3 regions of the Parabacteroides sp. KHUB-02 genome follow, and region 1 is predicted to be linked to each of the others. Evidence: riboswitches for the same ligand, from Rfam matches in the RefSeq annotation. Region 1 holds a riboswitch; each other region holds the start of a gene.

Region 1 (6,419 bases):
TCTTCTTAGCGTCACCTTCCTCACCCGGTTTGGCGGGAGCGTTCGGTTTAATCAAAGTAGGCGAATTCGGACTCTTATGAGGAGCGCCCGGACCGTTGCTATTATTACCCGGCCGATTGTTATTAAACTTTTGCTTCTCATCACGCTCTTTCCGCTTCTCCTCCTTCGTTTTCTTCTTCGGACGAGTCGATTGGTTAAGCGCATCCAAGTCAATCTTACCGGTTACCTTGATCTTTGATTCCAATTTAACCGAGTTCAAACGGAAAAGATTATCGTCTTTTTCCTCGGTCTTCTCTACTTCCTGTTCCGGTTTCACACTTTCCACCTTAGGTTCCGCAACAACCGGTTGCTTCTCTACGGTTTTTTCTTTTTCCACTTCCACTACTATAACTTTTTCTTCTTTTTTCTCCGTGGGAGCCTGCGCAGGCTGCGCGGGTTTAACAGGAGCTTGAGCAGCGGGAGCGGCAGGCGCTTCCTTCACTTTCGGCTCTTCCTTTACCTTAGGCTCTTCTTTCACCTTCGGCTCCTCTTTAGCCTTCGGCTCTTCCTGCTGTTTTTTATGTTGTCCACCATCCAAATCGATATGACCCTTCATTACGATCTTAGGCCTGAATTCTTCCGGTATCACTGTCTTTATTTCCGCAGTCTTCTCTTCTTTCACAGAAGGAGCCTCTTTCTGCGCACGATCCGCCGCAAAATTACGATCTTTCTCAGGCAGATCCTTTCCAAACTCTTTTACGAGCAAAGCATACTGTTCATCACTGATCCTCGTGTTGGGATTATCCTCAACCGAGAACCCATTCCGGTGCAGGAACTCAACCACCGTGTTGATTCCCACGTTCAATTTTCTCTGTACTTGAATTAATTTTATAGGCATATCTAACTTTGTCGTAATACTTATTCGTTACCTTCATCTTCAAATTCCGCGGATAAGATAGCTAAAAGATCGTCCACGGTCTGCTCTTCCAGATCGGCACGTTCAATAATCTCATTGCGGTTCATAGCAAGGACGCTCTTCGCCGTATAGCATCCTATATTCTTCAGTGCGTCGATCACCCAGCTGTCGATCTCGTCGGAGAACTCATCCAAGTAGATATCCTCCTCGTCCGCTCCTTCGATATCACGGAATACGTCAATCGTATACTCAGTCAACATACAAGCCAACTTAATATTCAGACCACCCTTACCGATCGCTAAAGAAACCTCCTCCGGACGTAGATAAACCTCAGCTTTCTTTTCTTCCTCATTTACACGGATAGAAGAGATCTTAGCCGGGCTTAAAGCACGCTGGATAAACAAAGAGAGATTTGAGGTGTAATTAATCACATCAATGTTCTCGTTTCTCAACTCGCGAACGATTCCGTGGATACGAGAGCCTTTCATACCTACGCAAGCACCCACCGGGTCAATACGGTCATCGTATGACTCGACAGCCACTTTGGCACGCTCTCCCGGGATACGGGCGATCGCCTTGATCGTAATCAAGCCGTCATTAATCTCCGGAACCTCCAACTCGAACAACCGCTGCAAGAAGACCTTATCCGTACGGGAAAGAAGGATCTTCGGGTTGTTATTATAGTTATCCACACGTTGAACGATCGCACGTACGGTCTCTCCCTTACGATAGAAATCGGTCGGGATTTGCTCGGATTTCGGCAGTAGCAACTCATTACCATCGTCATCCAGCAACAGGATTTCTTTCTTCCACACCTGATAAACCTCAGCGGCGATGATGTGGCCGATTTTATCCTTATACTTAGCGTACAAGCTGTCTTTCTGCAATTCAAGTATCTTTGAAGCCAAAGTCTGGCGCAAGTTTAAGATCGCACGACGTCCGAAGTCCGCGAAATGCACCTCGTCGGTCACTTCCTCGCCCACCTCACAGTCGGCGTCGATTTTACGGGCCTCCGTCAACGTAAGCTGCAAGTTCTCATCCTCCAATTCATCATCAGCCACAACCGTACGGTTTCTCCAGATCTCGAAATCACCTTTCTCAGGATTGATAATCACGTCATAGTTCTCATCCGTGCCAAACATCTTGGCGATCACGTTGCGGAACGAATCTTCCAAAACGCTAATCATCGTATCTTTATCGATATTCTTCAACTCCTTGAACTCCGCAAGGGTGTCAATCATACTGATTGTTTCCTCTTTCTTGGCCATAATCTTACTTGAATCTTATTAAGTATTTTGTATATTTTATTTCATCAAATGTATACGACTCATCCTCTATCACGGTTACCTTCCGCTTAGCGCCCTCCGGTTTCACCTTCTTCTCGACAGAGACAACCACACCGTTCTCGTCGGCAGATTTCAACACACCTGTCAGCTTCGAGCCGTTTTTCAACAGCATCTCCACCTCGTTTCCGATGTTCTTGACGTATTGGCGAAGTACCTTAAAAGGAGAAGTAATGCCGGCGGAGCCAACCTCCAGCTCATAATCCTCGACGTCACGATCCAGATGCTCCTCCAAATACCGGCTCAACTCAGCGCAATCATCAATGCTTACCGCTTCATCGTTATCAATTTCAACGACTATCAGGTTCCCCGGTTTAATCACTACGTCTACTAAATAATTGCTTGAAGAGGCTAGTTTTTCCTCTACTAATTGGCTTACCACTTTCTTTTCTATCATACACATATCTGTTAAGAACAAAAGAAGGGGACTACCCGCCCCCTCCTCAACTTCACTTAATCGCCCGCAAATATACAAAAAATCAATGAGTTCTCAAAATATCCTCATCTTTTTGCAGAAAAAATTAATACGACACAAACCGGATTACGATCGATAGTAATCAGAATTAATATCTATAGAAATCCGATTTACTATTGATAGTAATATTTATTAACATTTTTATGCCTATCTTTGCTGCCGAATACGAAGGGGTGCTCGCGGAATCCTTCACGAAAGGAGCGGGCTGAGATCATACCCATAGAACCTGTACAGGTAATGCTGTCGTAGGGATTCATGCTTCTCCGATCCTTTCTATTCATCTATTTAGTTTTAAAGCAAAAAGATGAAAAGATGAAAAATGTATTGGTTATCTTGGCCGGCTCCTTGCTGGCTACAACCGCCAAGGCACAAATGCCCAGTCCGGTCGACTCCTTGAAAATCTCAAAAGACGTATCTTTAGATGAAGTGGTTATTACCGCTACCAAAGTCGGGAAAGAGACCCCGGTAGCTTATAGCGACATCTCCAAACAAGAACTAAGCAGCCGGAACAACGGGCAAGGTATCCCATTCCTTATCTCCCAATCCCCGTCTGTTATCATGACCTCGGATGCCGGAACGGGTATCGGTTACTCCGGTTTTCGTATCCGGGGTACAGACGCGAACCGTATCAATATCACGATCAATGGCGTACCGGTTAATGACTCCGAGTCTCATACCGTATTCTGGGCTAATATGGCCGATATAGCTTCCTCGGTAGAATCGATCCAGATCCAACGAGGTGCCGGAACCTCTACGAACGGAGCCGCGGCTTTTGGCGCTACGGTCGCCATGCAGACCGAGAAACCGTCCTTAAAGCCTTACGGCGAATATTCCGTATCAGCAGGTTCTTTCAGTACGCTGAAGCATACGGTAAAAGGCGGCACCGGATTACTTTACGATCATTTCGCTTTTGATGCCCGCTACTCCAATATCCGTAGCGACGGCTTTATCGATCGTGCCTCCGCCCGTATGAGCTCTTACTATGCCTCCGCCGCTTTCTATGCCGATAATACATTGATTAAATTCCAAGCCTTCGGGAACAGCGAGAAGACCTATCAAGCATGGAACGGCGTTCCGTCTTATTTACTTGACACAGATCGTAGCTATAATCCATGCGGAGAATATGAGGAAGATGGAGTGAAGAAGTTTTATAACAACCAGACGGATAATTATTGGCAACACAACTACCATTTAATGGCCAGCCAGCGTATCGGAGATTTCTGGAATATGAACCTGACCCTTCATTACACCGACGGAAATGGATATTACGAGGATTATAAATCGAAAGCCAAATTCAGCAGTTATAAGCTACCGGAATATATCGATCCGGAGGGTAATACCGTAAAAAAGACCGACCTCGTGCGCCGTAAATGGCTCGACAATTATTTCTATGGGGCCGTTTATAGCGCGAACTATCAACGTGACAATACCCGCCTTACGCTGGGAACCGCCGTCAACAACTATGTAGGCGATCATTTTGGCCGGGTAATGTGGACCAAAAGCGCAAACGTCTTGCCACAACCGGATTACGAATATTATCGCAATACCGGTAAGAAATTAGACTACAACGCATACGCTAAATTGACTCAACGTCTTTCCCCTCTTTTCACCGGCTATCTGGACTTACAATACCGTGGGATCCATTACACCATTAAGGGAAACGATGACAAAGCCGGGGAAGGACTGGACATTCGTAAGAACTGGAACTTCTTCAACCCGAAAGCCGGAATAAACTTCCATAACAATGGCCATAACGCCTTCGTCTCTTTCTCCGTCGCTAACCGGGAACCGAACCGTGACAATTTCACGGAGGCAGGCCCCGAGGAACGTCCTACCCACGAGACCTTATATGATTACGAGGCCGGTTATAGTTTTGGTAACGACCGTTTCCGGGTTGGAGCCAATCTCTATTTCATGGATTACAACAACCAATTGATCCTGACCGGCAAGATCAGCGAGATCGGCGAGGCACTCACTTCCAATATAAAGGATAGCTACCGAATGGGCATCGAGCTTACCGGAGGTGTACAAATCACCTCTTGGCTGAATTGGAACGCGAACGTAACCCTCAGCCAAAATAAAATCAAGCATTTCGTGGAATACGTGGATAACTGGGATACCGGAGGACAAGAGATCAATGATCTAGGCACAACGAATATAGCTTTCTCACCCAATCTAATAGCGAACAGCATGTTTGATTTCGTTTACAAAGGGTTTATCGCGAGTTTCAACTCACAAATAGTAGGCCGCCAATACATAGACAATTCAAGCAGCAAGGATCGTTCCATCGATCCCTACTTTATCAATAGCCTACGTATCGGTTACGCCTTCCAGCCTAAGTTCATGAAAGAAATAACCCTAGACGTGACTATCAACAACCTCTTCAACGAGAAGTACGAGACCAACGCATGGGTATACTCGTATATCGAAAACGGCACACGTAAAAAGGATGACGGTTATTTCACCCAAGCCGGCACGAACGCCATGGCCAGGATCACCTTCAAATTCTAACTTAATTTTCAATTATCAATTATCAATTACTAAAATGGTTTGGCTAGAATACTTCGGAGTAATAACTGGTCTGCTCTATCTCTTTCTAGAGATTAAACAACATAAGGCCATGTGGGTGGTGGGATTCCTCACCTCCCTCGTGTATGTCTTTGTCTTCCTGTCCGCTAAGATTTATGCGGACATGGGATTGCAAACCTATTACGTAGGAATCAGCATATACGGTTTCTATCAATGGACCCGGAAGAAACATGAGATACACACGGAAAACGACAGTCTTCCCTCCGACCGTATCCTATACACCCATCTGAGCCTTCCGCTTTTCGTGGGGATTATCGGGACATTGGCCGTTGTATTCGCCATCTTATGGTATCTCCTTCATCAATTCACGGACTCTCCCATCCCCGTAGGCGATGCGTTCACCACGTCGGTAGGCATTGTCGCTACTTGGATGCTGGCAAGGCGAATTATCGAGCATTGGATTTTTTGGGTAATCGTAAACCTCGTTTCCGTATATCTTTATTACCTTCGGGGCTTGTATCCAACGATGCTACTCTATTTTTGCTATGCGACACTAGCCATTGTGGGCTATTACAATTGGCGGAAGAAAGGGGAAGAGTTTTAATTTATAATTTATGAATTATGGGAGATAATACGGAAGTGAAGGAAAGAGGATGTGTGATCGTAGCGAATGGGAGATTTCCTTCCGCTGAGTTACCCTTGAGATTATTAAAGGAAGCGAAAACGATTATCGCTTGTGATGGAGCCGTAAAGACACTTTATGAAAAGGGTATTCATCCGGACGCTATCGTAGGAGACTTGGACAGTATACCCGCCGATCTGCGCAAACGTTACGCAGACCGAATCCACCATTTAGAGGACCAAGAGATCAACGACCTCTCCAAATCCATCCGCTTCGCCCATGCCCAAGGCTATCGAGAAGTTCTCATATTAGGAGCTACCGGATTGCGTGAGGATCATACATTGGGAAATATATCCCTTCTTATGGAGTATGCCCCCTTATTCAAGCGGGTGGAGATGTTATCCGACTATGGTCTTTTCACACCTATCTTAGAAACAACGACTTTCGCTTCTTATCCGGGGCAACAAATCTCCATTTTCGTTCTTTATCCCGAAGGGGAGATTAGTACAGAAGGACTCCGCTGGCCCATTTGCCAACGAAAGCTCACCTCATGGT
Region 2 (6,419 bases), 3.0 Mb from region 1:
TCATGAATCTTATTCATGGGAACATGGCCCGGGCCTTCGATAATCACTTGTACGAACTGCTCCCAAGCTATTTTCGTCAGTTCTCCCATCGTGTGAAGCTCGGCGAATTGTGCCGCATCGTTCGCGTCATAGATAGAACCCGGACGAAGCCCGTCTCCGATAGAGACCGCCACGTCATATGCCTTTAGTATCTCGCAGATTTCGGCGAAATGTGTGTACAGGAAGTTTTCCTCGTCATGAAGCTGCATCCATTTAGCCATGATCGATCCGCCTCTGGAGACAATCCCCGTCAGGCGAGTCGCCGTCAGCTCCACATGTTTACGCAACAAACCCGCATGGATCGTGAAATAATCCACGCCCTGTTCCGCCTGCTCGATCAACGTATCCCGATAGATCTCCCAAGAAAGGTCCTCTACCTTACCATTCACCTTCTCCAAGGCTTGATAAATAGGAACCGTACCCATCGGAACCGGGCAGTTACGGATAATCCACTCGCGCGTCTCATGGATATTATCGCCGGTAGAGAGATCCATCAACGTGTCTCCGCCCCATTTACAACTCCATATCGCCTTCTCGATCTCCTCGTCGATACCGGAGGAAAGAGCGGAGTTACCGATATTGGTATTGATCTTTACCAAGAACTTCTTACCGATAATCATCGGCTCGGCTTCCGGGTGATTGATATTCGCCGGGATGATCGCGCGACCGGCGGCGATTTCCTTGCGGACGAACTCCGGCGTGATATACGACTTCAGTCCCAAAGCCTCGATTTGCTGGTTCTCACGAATCGCCACGTACTCCATTTCCGGAGTGATAATACGCTTCTTCGCATAATACATCTGGGTGATATTCTTACCCTCTTTAGCCCGGAAAGGCAAGTATCGCTTGGGAAAACGCAGGGAATTCAGACTCGCGTCCGCCAATCGCTCACGGCCATAAGCGGAAGTCAATTCCGGCAATTGAACCACATCTTTACGCTTACCGTACCACTCCTCACGTATACGAGGAAGTCCTTTAGCGATATCAATCGATATCTTGGGATCGGAATACGGGCCGCTCGTATCGTAAACGATTACCGGATTGTTCTTCTTGAAGATTCGCTCTCCATGCTCATCCAAAGTTACCGTGTCCAACAATTTAATCTTACGCATACCAACCTTGATCTTATTGATCTCGCCCGGGACATAAATCTTTTCCGAGGACGGATAGGAAATACGCATATTCTTTTTAGTAGCCATATGTATTTAGTTTAGTACTTATTGATTTCCTCTATAAACCGGCGGGTTTCCTCCACGGGATCGGGGGCATTGATAATCGCGCCCGAAACAGCGATTCCGGTTATACCCGTCTCCATCAAAGGGCCTACGTCTTCCAGCGTAATACCACCTATCGCGAAGATAGGAATATCAATGCCAGCCTCCTTGCATTGAGCGATAATTTTACGATAACCTTCCAGACCTAAGATGGGACTCAAATTCTTCTTGGTACCCGTAAAGCGATACGGCCCTAGTCCGATATACGAGGCGCCTCGTTCTACGGCCAGCCGGATATCCTCGAACGTGTTAGCCGTAGCCCCGATATAGAAGATGGCATTGGAATCCAACTTGTCTTTCAGTACTTCCCAAGCGATATCCAAGGGCATATCATTCTTACCCAGATGACAAGCCGTAGCGCCACATGTCACGGCAGCCTCCAGATCATCGTTTACGCAGAAATCCACGATTCGCTCACATTCTTCCGCGCAGATAGTGGCACATGTACGTACGGTATCCTCATAAATCCCATCCTTCATGCGCAACTGTATCCATGAGCACCCTCCTTGGATTGCCATGCGTACCTCGTCGCATTCCGTATATTTAGGCGTACGATGCGTTATAAACATCAAGCGATTGTTTCCACCAAAAGGGGGGCGTAATCCGGTTGTTCTCCGACCGACTCTTCCATTCTCATCATATCCGAAATAATAATTTAAGGCCATACTTGTAATCGTTTGAATTGTTTTATGAGTTGATCCGCGACTAGAAGGGAGGGATCGTTTCCCCAAAGGGCTCCGAGAACGGCGACACCGCCGAAGGGGATATCTTTTAATTTCGTTATTGTCTGCGGGCAGATTCCTCCCAAGGCAATCACCTTATCATCGATGATGCCCTTCGCGTTTCGCAATCCATCTAAGGGGAATCCGCTACCATATCCTTCTTTGGATATACTCTGAAAGATCGGGCTAAGGAATACATAGTCGCATACCGGTTTATACTCGATAATCTCTTCCAGACTATGGCAAGAACGACTTATACTGCCTTTATATAAAGGTGGAGCTTCCGGGTTCCTCTTGTTCAAATGGACTCCTCCTAAAGCCCTTTCTTCTGCCAAGGTAAACCAATCATGAAGAACGATCCTGTCGTAATAGGCCGGAGAGATGTTATCCAATAAGCCCTCCAATTCATCACGTTTACAATCCGGTTTACGTAGATGTAAACGAGACATTCCTTCCGCAAATAGAAGTTCGATCAAAGAAGCTTCATCCGCAAAAAAATAAGGTGTAGTAATTACGACCAGCTTATTCATGATTCCATCGGATTTTATGAAGGGCAGAGGGTGAGAAGAAGTGGTTTACAGGTCCGTGCCCTTTTCCCATGCATACATTTGCCCCGTGAACGAGCGCGTTATTCATATATTCCTTGGCTAATCGTACGGCTTCCACCAATGAATGGCCGAGTGCCATATAAGCGGCGATGGCGGACGATAGCGTACAGCCCGTTCCATGGGTATTGAAGGTCTCCACTGTTGGCGAGACCAGACAAATCGGATTATTCTCATTGATAAATAACCGATCCACCGTTTCTACTCCGGGAATATGCCCCCCCTTGATCAATAGAGCGTTACATCCTTTTTCCTGCAATTTCCGGGCGGCAAGTAAGATATCCGCCTCGTTATTGATTTTTATACCGGAAAGATATTCCGTCTCGGGAATATTCGGAGTAAGCAGTGTCGCTTTAGGGAACAACTCATCCATGATGGTTCGGATGGCGTCATCCTCCAATAATTTACTTCCGCTCGTGGATATCATCACTGGATCTAAAATGATAGAAGTCTGTTGGAAGGAAGGTAAAGTTTCAGATACGACCTTTACGGCATCCTTGTTATGTAGCATCCCTATTTTTACGGCATCTACGATGAAATCCTCAAGAATAGCTTCGATTTGTCCTCTCAAAATCTCGGGAGAGATCGCTTGGATCCCTCGCACTCCCTGTGTGTTTTGAGCGGTTATAGCCGTTATCGCCGAGGCTCCAAAAACCCCCAGCGAGGAAAAAGTCTTAATATCCGCTTGTATTCCGGCACCACCGCCACTATCAGAGCCCGCGATCGTTAAAGCTACCGGATAACGGTACGTTTCATTTTTATCCATCTAACATTCGTTTTTCTTACGGCGGCATTACCCGCATCAAGTAGTAAGGGTATGATCTCAGCCCATATAGTATGGCACCCCTTCGACGACGCAAACTTAGTGAAAAAAATCGATATTAAGATATTTCCGGCTTTTAAACGATAATTTTAACGCAAGGTTATACTTCCATAAATCGTAGACGGGAGCCTTCTGGTTTTAGAAGGCTTCCGTCATATTCATATAAACCGCCATCCCTTTTTGGTTCGGGTCTTTGCCTACGTCTAGGCGGAAGTTCTTGCCGGGTTGCATTTGGATACGTAAGCCTACGCCGTAGTTGAACTTCCATTTATTCCAGTCTACGATAGGAGCGTTTCCGATCGTACCCGTGCCGACCCAGCCAACAAAACCACACTTCGCCCAGAAATTACCGCTCTTATATTTCTCCACGCTGCCGAACATATGACGATACTCCAGAATCCCATACGCCATGGTCTTGTCACGGTACTTGCCCCAATAGTATCCGCGAAGATCGAAAGGAGAGCCAAACGAAGGAAGCTCCGTAAAAGGAACGTTTCCCACACCGATTTGTGTCTTGGCGATCCATGCCAAGGTGCTACGAGGACGAAATACTTGCTGGAATTGGCGGTATTCTAACTCGAACATCTCATAATTATATGCACCGCCTAAATACTTTCCATACACTTTAGCGATCGCGCTTAGTAACATACCGGAACTTGGGGTCGCCACGTCATTTCGTGTATCGTATTGAATCAAGCCGCCGACACCGATATTGACATAATCTCGTTTGAACTTATTGAAATAAGGATCTTCGGCCATCACCGGGTTGATATCATCTGATTTGCTGAAATTAATATCAAAAAGAGGACCCGTATATAAATGAGGCCTAACTTCCCATACGAAACGGGGATATAGTTGGAAAGAACTCTTATGGAATTTCGTTGTCGAGTCGCTCTTCTCGATTTGCTCGATCGTCTCATAGCCTTTCCCGAAATAATGCGAAGGTTCGTTCCGATAACCGTAACTGATATAAATACGGAAGCGATTCTCGTTGAAGAATAAGGTACCGGCACCGGCAAAAACGAACGTCCCGTTTAAGGTAATGTTAAATCCCGCAGGGATAAACGATCGTTGGGATATCGTATCATTCTTGTTTAAGCGAAAGCTAGCCAAAACCGCGCCACCTACGCCAAAGGAGGCTTCCGGCGTGTAAGACGGTCCGCCAAGGATAGACCACCAGATCCTTTTGTTGGCCCGTATGGAGTCTTTATGTAATTGTTTATGATAACGTTGTATTTGCTTTTCGGTCATAGGCTTACCATCCAGCATCAGCACTTCTTTCGGAATCGTGTCATTGGAAATGCCTTGCGCCTTTACGGAAAAGGCGAATAGAAGGCAGGCCATATAAATTAAAAGATATCTAAACATTATTTTAATCAATATTTAGAGGGCAAAAGTACGAAATCCTCCTAATATGTATTCTTAAAGAATCCCTAATAAAAAAGAATAAACAGCTAAAAAGAAATGCTATTACAGTCTGGGGGGTGTAGAGACGTAGCGTGCGCGCTGCGTCTCTACAGCTAAGATTGGTACAAGACCTTGCCCTCTTCGGATATTAACAGCAAGGTTAGTTCGCCGTCGGGAAGGATAGGAGCGCAATACGATTTACATTTTTGTAAAAGTAATGGGAAGAAACGATTTTGTTCTTTTTCCGCAAGAAGCTCCCATAATTCACGGGCCAACGTAATCCGATTGATTGCATCTACGGTCGCCTCCTCGCATTTTGCTTCTTTCGCTACATCTTGAAGGAAGCCTTTGTTCATGACGACTTTTTTGCTGTGTGTATCCAGGAAACCTTCCGCAAGTTTCACCGCCTTGCCGATCATGATACCTAAGATAACCTGCTTGAAACCTAAATCGGCAGCGATCTTTAGCGTCTCTCCGATAAAGTTCCCATAATGGACGAATGATTGTGGAGGCAAAGAAGCGTATAAGCTCCGAAGGTAGCGTTCACTCTTCGCCCCGGAATTAATAACCAACGTCTCGCAACCTATCGCTTTGGCGACACTGGCTTCTTTCCGTATCGAGGCGATAAAAGCGTCCGATGAGAAAGGACGCACGATTCCGGATGTCCCGATAATGGAGATTCCCCCGATAATTCCAAGTTTCGGATTGAAGGTACGTTTCGCCAACTCCTCGCCACCGGGAACCGAGACCGTGACAATAGCGACGGAATCGGGTGAGGGCAGGAGTGGAATCAGCTCTTGCCGGATCATCTTACGGGGCGTGGCGTTTATAGCCGGGCCGCCGACTTTCAAGCCGAGTCCCGGAAGGGTCACGGTTCCGACTCCTTCACCTGCTTGGAAGATGACTCTTCCCGTATCGTCGCTTTCTGTTTCTTGACAATATTCTTCTTGTGCCATTACCGTGGCACGCTTGTGCCATCGGCTTGGCACAGCTGTGCCATCACCGTGGCACGACTCTGCCACGGCGATGGCACAACCGGATGCATCGAGAGATAATTGAACAGTAACCCGGATCCGGCTATGATTCGTCACGTCCGGATCATCCCCAGACTCCTTGATCACGGTACAGGTGGCGGAACACCCGGCCCATTCGGTATAGGCTACCGGCAACGTTATCTGTTCTCCCGAGGGTAATGTTATCTGGCTTTCTGTTTGTTCCTTCCTTGATAATAAGGCCAATAAAGCGGCTTTTGCGGCGGCGGTAGCACAAGCTCCGGTCGTATATCCGCTTTTCAAGGGAAAGAATTCGGGTAATAGGCGTTCGATTTGTTTGCGCAATCCGTCTTCACCATACACTCGGTAGAAAGTTTCCGGTAATGCGGGACGCTTCACGACAAATACTGGTATTCCGAATTGGCGGGCAGCGTTCACTTTATCCGTAAAATAGCCGGAGAAACCACTTTCCTTTGTCAAGATCGCATCCGGATGGAGTTGCTCCAACAACTTTAACTCATCCTCACCTTCTCGATAGAAAACCAGACGTTCTTGGG
Region 3 (6,419 bases), 3.5 Mb from region 1:
ATTACTCTATAGACAATTATTTCGTGAGTGGTGACGATCCTTCGGTATTGAGTGAACTTCTTGAAGAAGTCATAAAGGATTTTTCATCTCAAGCTTCACTTATGGCTGTTGTGCATAAACGTCATGTAAAAGTGTTCTCACAAAAAAAGTTCCAGACATGTGTTGAGTGGAAAAATTATGATAAAATGCATTATTTACCGGAGGTAGAGTCATGATGCGAAGAATGGATGTGTACGAGGCGACAGAGAAAAGATTGAAGATCATTTTTGATTATTTCGATTACGTATACGTCTCTTTTTCCGGCGGAAAGGATAGTGGTGTACTGTTGAATTTGTGTGTAGATTATATTCGTAGATACGCTCCGGGACGAAAACTAGGTGTATTTCATATGGATTATGAGGTTCAATACAGCCAGACGACCGAATATGTGGAAAAGGTTTATGCCGCTAATTCCGATATCCTTGATATTTATCATTGTTGTGTTCCTTTTAAAGTCCAGACATGTACATCTATGTTTCAACAATATTGGAGACCTTGGAGCGAGGAGTGCCGGGATATCTGGGTTCGAGAGATGCCCCATTCATGTCTCCGGGCGAAAGACTTTGACTTCTTCAAGGTGGACATGTGGGATTATGATTTTCAGAATATGTTCCCTTTTTGGTTGTATCAACGGAAAATGGGCCGGCGTATATGTTGCCTTGTTGGTATCCGTACCCAAGAGAGTTTTAATAGGTGGCGGGCCATACATAGTGATAAGAATTACAGAAAACTAGCTAATTATAAATGGACTCGCAGAATGAATTATTCTATATATAACGCATATCCTATTTATGATTGGAAAACTCAGGATATCTGGATAGCGAACGGAAAGTTCGGTTGGCCATATAATCATTTGTATGATTTGTATTATCAAGCAGGGGTGCCTTTGTCCCGGCAACGTGTGGCGAGCCCATTCATATCCCAAGCGATATCCACACTGTTCATTTACAAAGTTGTCGATCCCGACATGTGGGGGAGGATGGTTGGACGTGTAAACGGTGTTGGCTTTGCCGGTATATATGGGAATACCTCCGCTATGGGATGGAGGGCTATCAAGTGCCCAGCCGGGTTCTCTTGGGAGAAATATATGTATTTTCTCCTAAATACCTTACCCGAAGAAACTCGTGAGAACTATTTGAATAAGTTAAGAGTCAGCCGTAAATTCTGGAGAGAAAAAGGGGGATGCCTCAGTGAGGAGACAATCGCTAAGTTACGGGCGGCTAATATTCCTATCATTGTGGAAGAATGTACCGCTTACCATACGGATAAGAAACCAGTACGGATGGAGTATATCGATGATATCAATATACCCGAGTTTAAAGAAATCCCTACTTACAAACGTATGTGTGTTTGTATTTTGAAAAACGATCATACATGCAAGTATATGGGTTTTTCCCAGACAAAACGAGAGAGGGATATGAGAAAAGAAGTAATGGACAAATATAATTTTTATAAGCATGGGAAACTTTGTTAGTCCGGCATATGGTGTTAGGGCTGTCCCTATAGAAAAAATTGTAGCCAACAGCTATAACCCTAATATCATGGCACCACCGGAAATGCGATTATTGGAACTTTCCATTTGGGAGGATGGCTATACGATGCCTTGCGTCTGTTATTATCTTGAAGAGGATGATTTATATGAGATAGTAGATGGTTATCATCGTTATCTGGTTATGAAGCAATCTCAAAGGATTTATGATCGTGAGAAAGGAATGTTGCCTGTAACGGTGATTGAGAAAGATATTTCAAACCGAATGGCTTCAACCATTCGCCATAACAGGGCTCGAGGGATGCACAACTTGGAACTTATGACGGAGATTGTTACGGAGTTGGTCAAATCTGGGATGTCTGATAAGTGGATCATGCGTAATATTGGAATGGATAAAAATGAGTTACTTCGGTTCAAGCAGATTTCGGGATTAGCTGAATTATTCCGGGATAAAGAATTCGGTTGGTCTGATGACTGGTCGGAAGAAGATTAAGCTTTTTACATTTCTCAATATGTTGAGGAGCAATTTGTTTGTTCGCCGATATATCGAGTATATAATGTTCTTTCCCTTCCAACTCAGAGTCTGTCCAAAGCTCGATAACCGAATTGCCTTTTGCCCGTAACCCTCCCATAATGGCGCTTTGCCCGAATCGTTCTCTCAATATGTCTTGCAACTCAAACAAGCAGGGAGCCTGTTTGGGCAAATTGGTTTTCACTACGGTTTGCGGAGTGATTGTAAAATTCTTCGCATCCGTTACTTGTCCCCAAGAACATACCACCACTAACAGCAGCGACAATATGATATTGATTTTTCTGACGGTAAAGCACATAACTTCTTTTATTTAAGATATTGTATCAAGGCATCGCATTGTTCCATATATCCTTGCAGCGTATCTGCCATTTGCGGCATTTCAGGAAGCAGTTCACCACATATCCGTTTGATGCCGGGTAGTTCCATCAATCCGGGAAATCCTTTTCGCATCCATTCTTTCTTAGAGGGATAATCGTCCGGAAGATTAGTGTATAGCATTTGGTAGTAGCTGATGGATAATGCGATTTGTTGTATCTGTTTTGTCTCTCCTTCGGGGTATTGTTCCAGTTTGTTGATAGCTTCCGTAAACAGGGATCGCTGCATTTCGATGGTAGCCGGATAATCACCCAACAATACAAGTGTCTGTAACAAATAAATACGGCAAGTAGCAAGTTCCTGCTCAGTTAACGGCAGTCCGCTCAGGTACTCAAGCCCCTCTTTGACCTCAAGGAGAGAGAGCAGGCGTTCCGGTGGCAACGTGCCCGGTTCTTGTGCCTTCAGCCATTGGTGGCAAGCGAAACTGACCACGCAACGGTGGAGCAGGCGTGACGGATCATTTTCATCTCCTGTAAGGGAGGCATAACGGTCGGCTTCCGCAAAATCATGCTTTTCTATAAGCTTGTACATTATGCGTTTACAAAATTCTGGAAATAGAGATTCCTGTTTCTCTTTCCACTGGTTGTACGGGGTCTCCCAACCGGCAAGGAAAGACATTTCCTCTTCTTCAAAATCGAAATCCATCTCTTTCCCATAGGCTCCTGCCACTTCAAACGCTTCGGGAACTGCCAGCAGCCGGAGCAACGCTTGGATTCTTTCCGGTTCGGGTGCATTGTCATCGTCCAAACCTTCCACTACGCAAAGTAGCGGAAAGAACGCATACCAATGTCCCAGCGTATCGGCTCCTCTTTTATCCCCTTCGGCAAGTGCCTTAGAAGCTAAGGGAACAATTTGTTCCGCCAATTCCAAAGGGGCTAGTAGCCGAAGTTCCGCCTTTGCCGATACAGGAAGAACACCCATCTCAAGCAGCTTTTTCCATAACGCAGTCCCTGCGGTGACACAACACTTTCCGGAACAACCGTCCACATAAGTACCATCTTTCAAGAAACCGCCCTCTATGGCAAGCCGCCTCGCCTCGCTACGCTCCGGCTCAGGCAATTGCTCCGGAGGCAAAAGAGAGAGATAACCGAGTTGTTCCAGTTCATCACGAACCCGTAATACCGTGTACCCGCAGTCCAGTTGATTCTGGATTTGGTAAAGACTATAACAAATACTTTGTGCCAAAGGTGGAACAGGAGAGGCGGTCGCTGTTGTTATCACGGAATATTCCACCAAACTTTCTATAGCATGCATTGACATAATTGCAGTGATTTATAAGGATTAATATGAGTCCTATTGGTTGATAAATTGAAAACCAGAGATAGAAACTATAAGTTTGAATTACCTAATTACAAGATTTACAGATTTAATACCACTACGTTTATCGTAAGCAAAGTTACAGATATTTATTATTTGACCGATGATTTTTGCAAAGAATTTGCATTGCAACAAGGAAAAGACTAACATACCGTGATAATTATACTGATAACCTATGGTTTTATATGAATGTTATTGGCTATTGTACCCGATGAAATTGCTGGCAAATCTTCAAGGCATCTTATACATTATCCATCCGAATGACGGAAAAATTGAGGGGAAACATAGAAGTGGAACCTGAAGGTGTACAGTTATACTAATTTTTTGTACATTTGCTCCCGACTTTTCACATAGGGGTGCCCGAGTCATACGGGCTGAGATTATACCCATCGAACCTGATCCGGGTAATGCCGGCGAAGGGAAAATAAGGTAGAACTAGGAAATAAAGGGGGCGTTACCTCTATGTGCTCCCTGATGTTTAAACTTTAATTAGTTATTAAGATGGAACAGATTGTTTCAAGTGGAATCATTGACTCTTACTTCGAGAAGTTGAAGAGCAACTTGTCTGTGGATGTAGCGATCGTGGGAGGGGGACCTTCCGGTATCGTAGCCGCTTATTTCTTGGCGAAAGCCGGTAAGAAGGTGGCGTTGTTTGATCGTAAGCTGGCTCCCGGTGGAGGTATGTGGGGCGGCGCTATGATGTTCAACGATATCGTGGTGCAGGAAGAGGCTATGCCGATCATCAAGGAATTGGGCGTAAGCTATAAGGAAGGTGCTAACGGCACGTATATCATGGATTCGGTACATACCACTTCCGCTTTGATTTATCAGGCGACGAAGGCGGGCGCTACGATCTTTAACTGCTATTCGGTAGAGGACGTGGTGTTTCATAACGATGCCGTAGCCGGTGTGGTAGTGAACTGGGCTCCGGTAATCCGTGAGGGGATGCACGTGGATCCGTTGACGATCATGGCAAAGGCTGTCTTGGAAGGTACGGGGCATGATTGCGAGATTGCCCGTGTGGTAGCCCGTAAGAATGATATCCAATTGAATACACCGACCGGAGGCGTGATCGGCGAGCGTTCCTTGAATGTGGAGCTGGGTGAGCAGACGACGGTGGAGAACACGAAGGAGATCTACCCGGGATTATTCGTTTCCGGTATGGCCGCTAACGGCGTAAGCGGTAGCTTCCGTATGGGACCGATCTTTGGCGGCATGCTGATGAGCGGCAAGAAGGCTGCTGAGTTGATCTGCGAAAAACTTGGGAATTGAAAATTGAGAATTGAGAATTGAAAATTATTGATTGTTGTATCTTTAATTTTCAATTCTCAATTCCCAACGGTTTTTCCTTGTCTCAAGAATAAGAATCCCGTTATGATCAACGCCGTGGATAATCCCGTATAGAATACAGAAATGAAAGAATTCGGCAGTAAATGGAGCGCACGGATCGTGATCCCGAAAGCGATCATGAAGATCATGATAATCCAACCTTTCACGTCGAAGAAAGAGAACGGGCAATGTTTCCCGTTTTTCCGGGAGATCCGTTCGGAATGTTTATAGAAAAGCCGTTTAAAGACCAAATTGAAGAAAAGTAAGAAAACGATGGTCGCTTCCCCGATCTTGAATAACCAATAATGGGTATCGTTTAACCATGTGACGATACCGATGCGTAAGATATTGATACCGGCGAAAATCCATACGCAACCGGCGGTATATAATAATACCTTTTTATTTACTCCAAACTTCATCTATCTTTTTATTTACCGCAAACTTACAACATTCATGTAAAAAACGGAAAAATATCCTTATCTTTGTGCCATGCGTGAGAAAATGAAACAGAGGGTTGTACAATACGTGGTGCTGATGGCCGGCATCTTGGCATTGCTTTCTGTGGTTATCCCTCACCATCATCACCGGGACGGGATGCCTTGTTATCAATCCTTGACCGCGGAGCAAGCGCATGGCGATAAAAGCACTGATACGCATGATTGCGGTTGCGACGGGCATAACTTGGCCTATTTCAGTACGCATATTTCTCATTTTATGGATGGAGATGTGGATATACATCTGATGCCGTTACTCGTCTTATTTGATTACATTTATCCACCTGAACCGGCGTTTTGCGGACAGCTCCTTGATCACGAGAACGCCCCCTACATTGAGTCGCTGCACGACACTTGGATAGTGAGTGCCTCGGGACTTCGTGCCCCTCCTATGTCTTGATACCTCGTTTGTGAGAGTGGGTGAGGACAGACTTGCCCCTATCTATTTATTATTAACGATATCAAGATTTTTTACACAATGAAGAAAATATATTTGGTAGGTGCGATGTGCGCTTACCTGTTTGCCGGTTGTGCGGGAAATGCGTCGCAAGCCGGACACGATGAGCATAATCATGAATTAGAGGCTCACGACCATGAGCATGAAGGTGAGGATCACGATCATGATCATGAGGGACATGAACACGAAGGCCATGACCATGAGCATGAGGCCGGTGGTACCCATCCCGATGAGATCGTCTTTAAGAAAGCCTTGGCCGAGGCTGTTGGTTTACAAACCGTAACGGTTAATCCCGCTCCTTTCACGGATGTGATCAAGACGAGCGGACGAGTGATGGCAGCGCAAGGGGAGGAGTCCGTGATCGTCGCTACCGTCCCCGGCGTGATC

What was found. A riboswitch is a leader RNA that binds a small molecule or an ion and turns the genes downstream of it on or off. The one in region 1 is predicted to bind thiamine pyrophosphate.
Region 2: it holds a riboswitch for thiamine pyrophosphate, as region 1 does, so the genes downstream of both, thiD (bifunctional hydroxymethylpyrimidine kinase/phosphomethylpyrimidine kinase) here and ACYIA1_RS18865 (TonB-dependent receptor) in region 1, are expected to answer to the same signal.
Region 3: it holds a riboswitch for thiamine pyrophosphate, as region 1 does, so the genes downstream of both, ACYIA1_RS04080 (sulfide-dependent adenosine diphosphate thiazole synthase) here and ACYIA1_RS18865 (TonB-dependent receptor) in region 1, are expected to answer to the same signal.

The regions. Positions count from the first base shown of each region.
Region 1 is NZ_JBWQEV010000001.1:4,484,608-4,491,026, reverse strand. It holds gene infB (translation initiation factor IF-2) at 1-877, opposite strand, end outside; gene nusA (transcription termination factor NusA) at 898-2,163, opposite strand; gene rimP (ribosome assembly cofactor RimP) at 2,168-2,635, opposite strand; TPP riboswitch at 2,873-2,983, shown strand; gene ACYIA1_RS18865 (TonB-dependent receptor) at 3,026-5,224, shown strand; gene pnuC (nicotinamide riboside transporter PnuC) at 5,259-5,846, shown strand; gene ACYIA1_RS18855 (thiamine diphosphokinase) at 5,864-6,419, shown strand, end outside.
Region 2 is NZ_JBWQEV010000001.1:1,530,874-1,537,292, forward strand. It holds gene thiC (phosphomethylpyrimidine synthase ThiC) at 1-1,238, opposite strand, end outside; gene ACYIA1_RS06650 (thiamine phosphate synthase) at 1,250-1,978, opposite strand; gene ACYIA1_RS06655 (thiamine phosphate synthase) at 1,969-2,565, opposite strand; gene thiD (bifunctional hydroxymethylpyrimidine kinase/phosphomethylpyrimidine kinase) at 2,558-3,406, opposite strand; TPP riboswitch at 3,401-3,498, opposite strand; gene ACYIA1_RS06665 (BamA/TamA family outer membrane protein) at 3,602-4,831, opposite strand; gene cbiD (cobalt-precorrin-5B (C(1))-methyltransferase CbiD) at 4,984-6,419, opposite strand, start outside.
Region 3 is NZ_JBWQEV010000001.1:936,236-942,654, forward strand. It holds gene ACYIA1_RS04060 (hypothetical protein) at 1-215, shown strand, start outside; gene ACYIA1_RS04065 (DUF3440 domain-containing protein) at 212-1,513, shown strand; gene ACYIA1_RS04070 (IbrB-like domain-containing protein) at 1,497-2,021, shown strand; gene ACYIA1_RS04075 (hypothetical protein) at 2,367-3,695, opposite strand; TPP riboswitch at 4,095-4,191, shown strand; gene ACYIA1_RS04080 (sulfide-dependent adenosine diphosphate thiazole synthase) at 4,254-5,024, shown strand; gene ACYIA1_RS04085 (hypothetical protein) at 5,081-5,500, opposite strand; gene ACYIA1_RS04090 (DUF6769 family protein) at 5,571-5,975, shown strand; gene ACYIA1_RS04095 (efflux RND transporter periplasmic adaptor subunit) at 6,054-6,419, shown strand, end outside.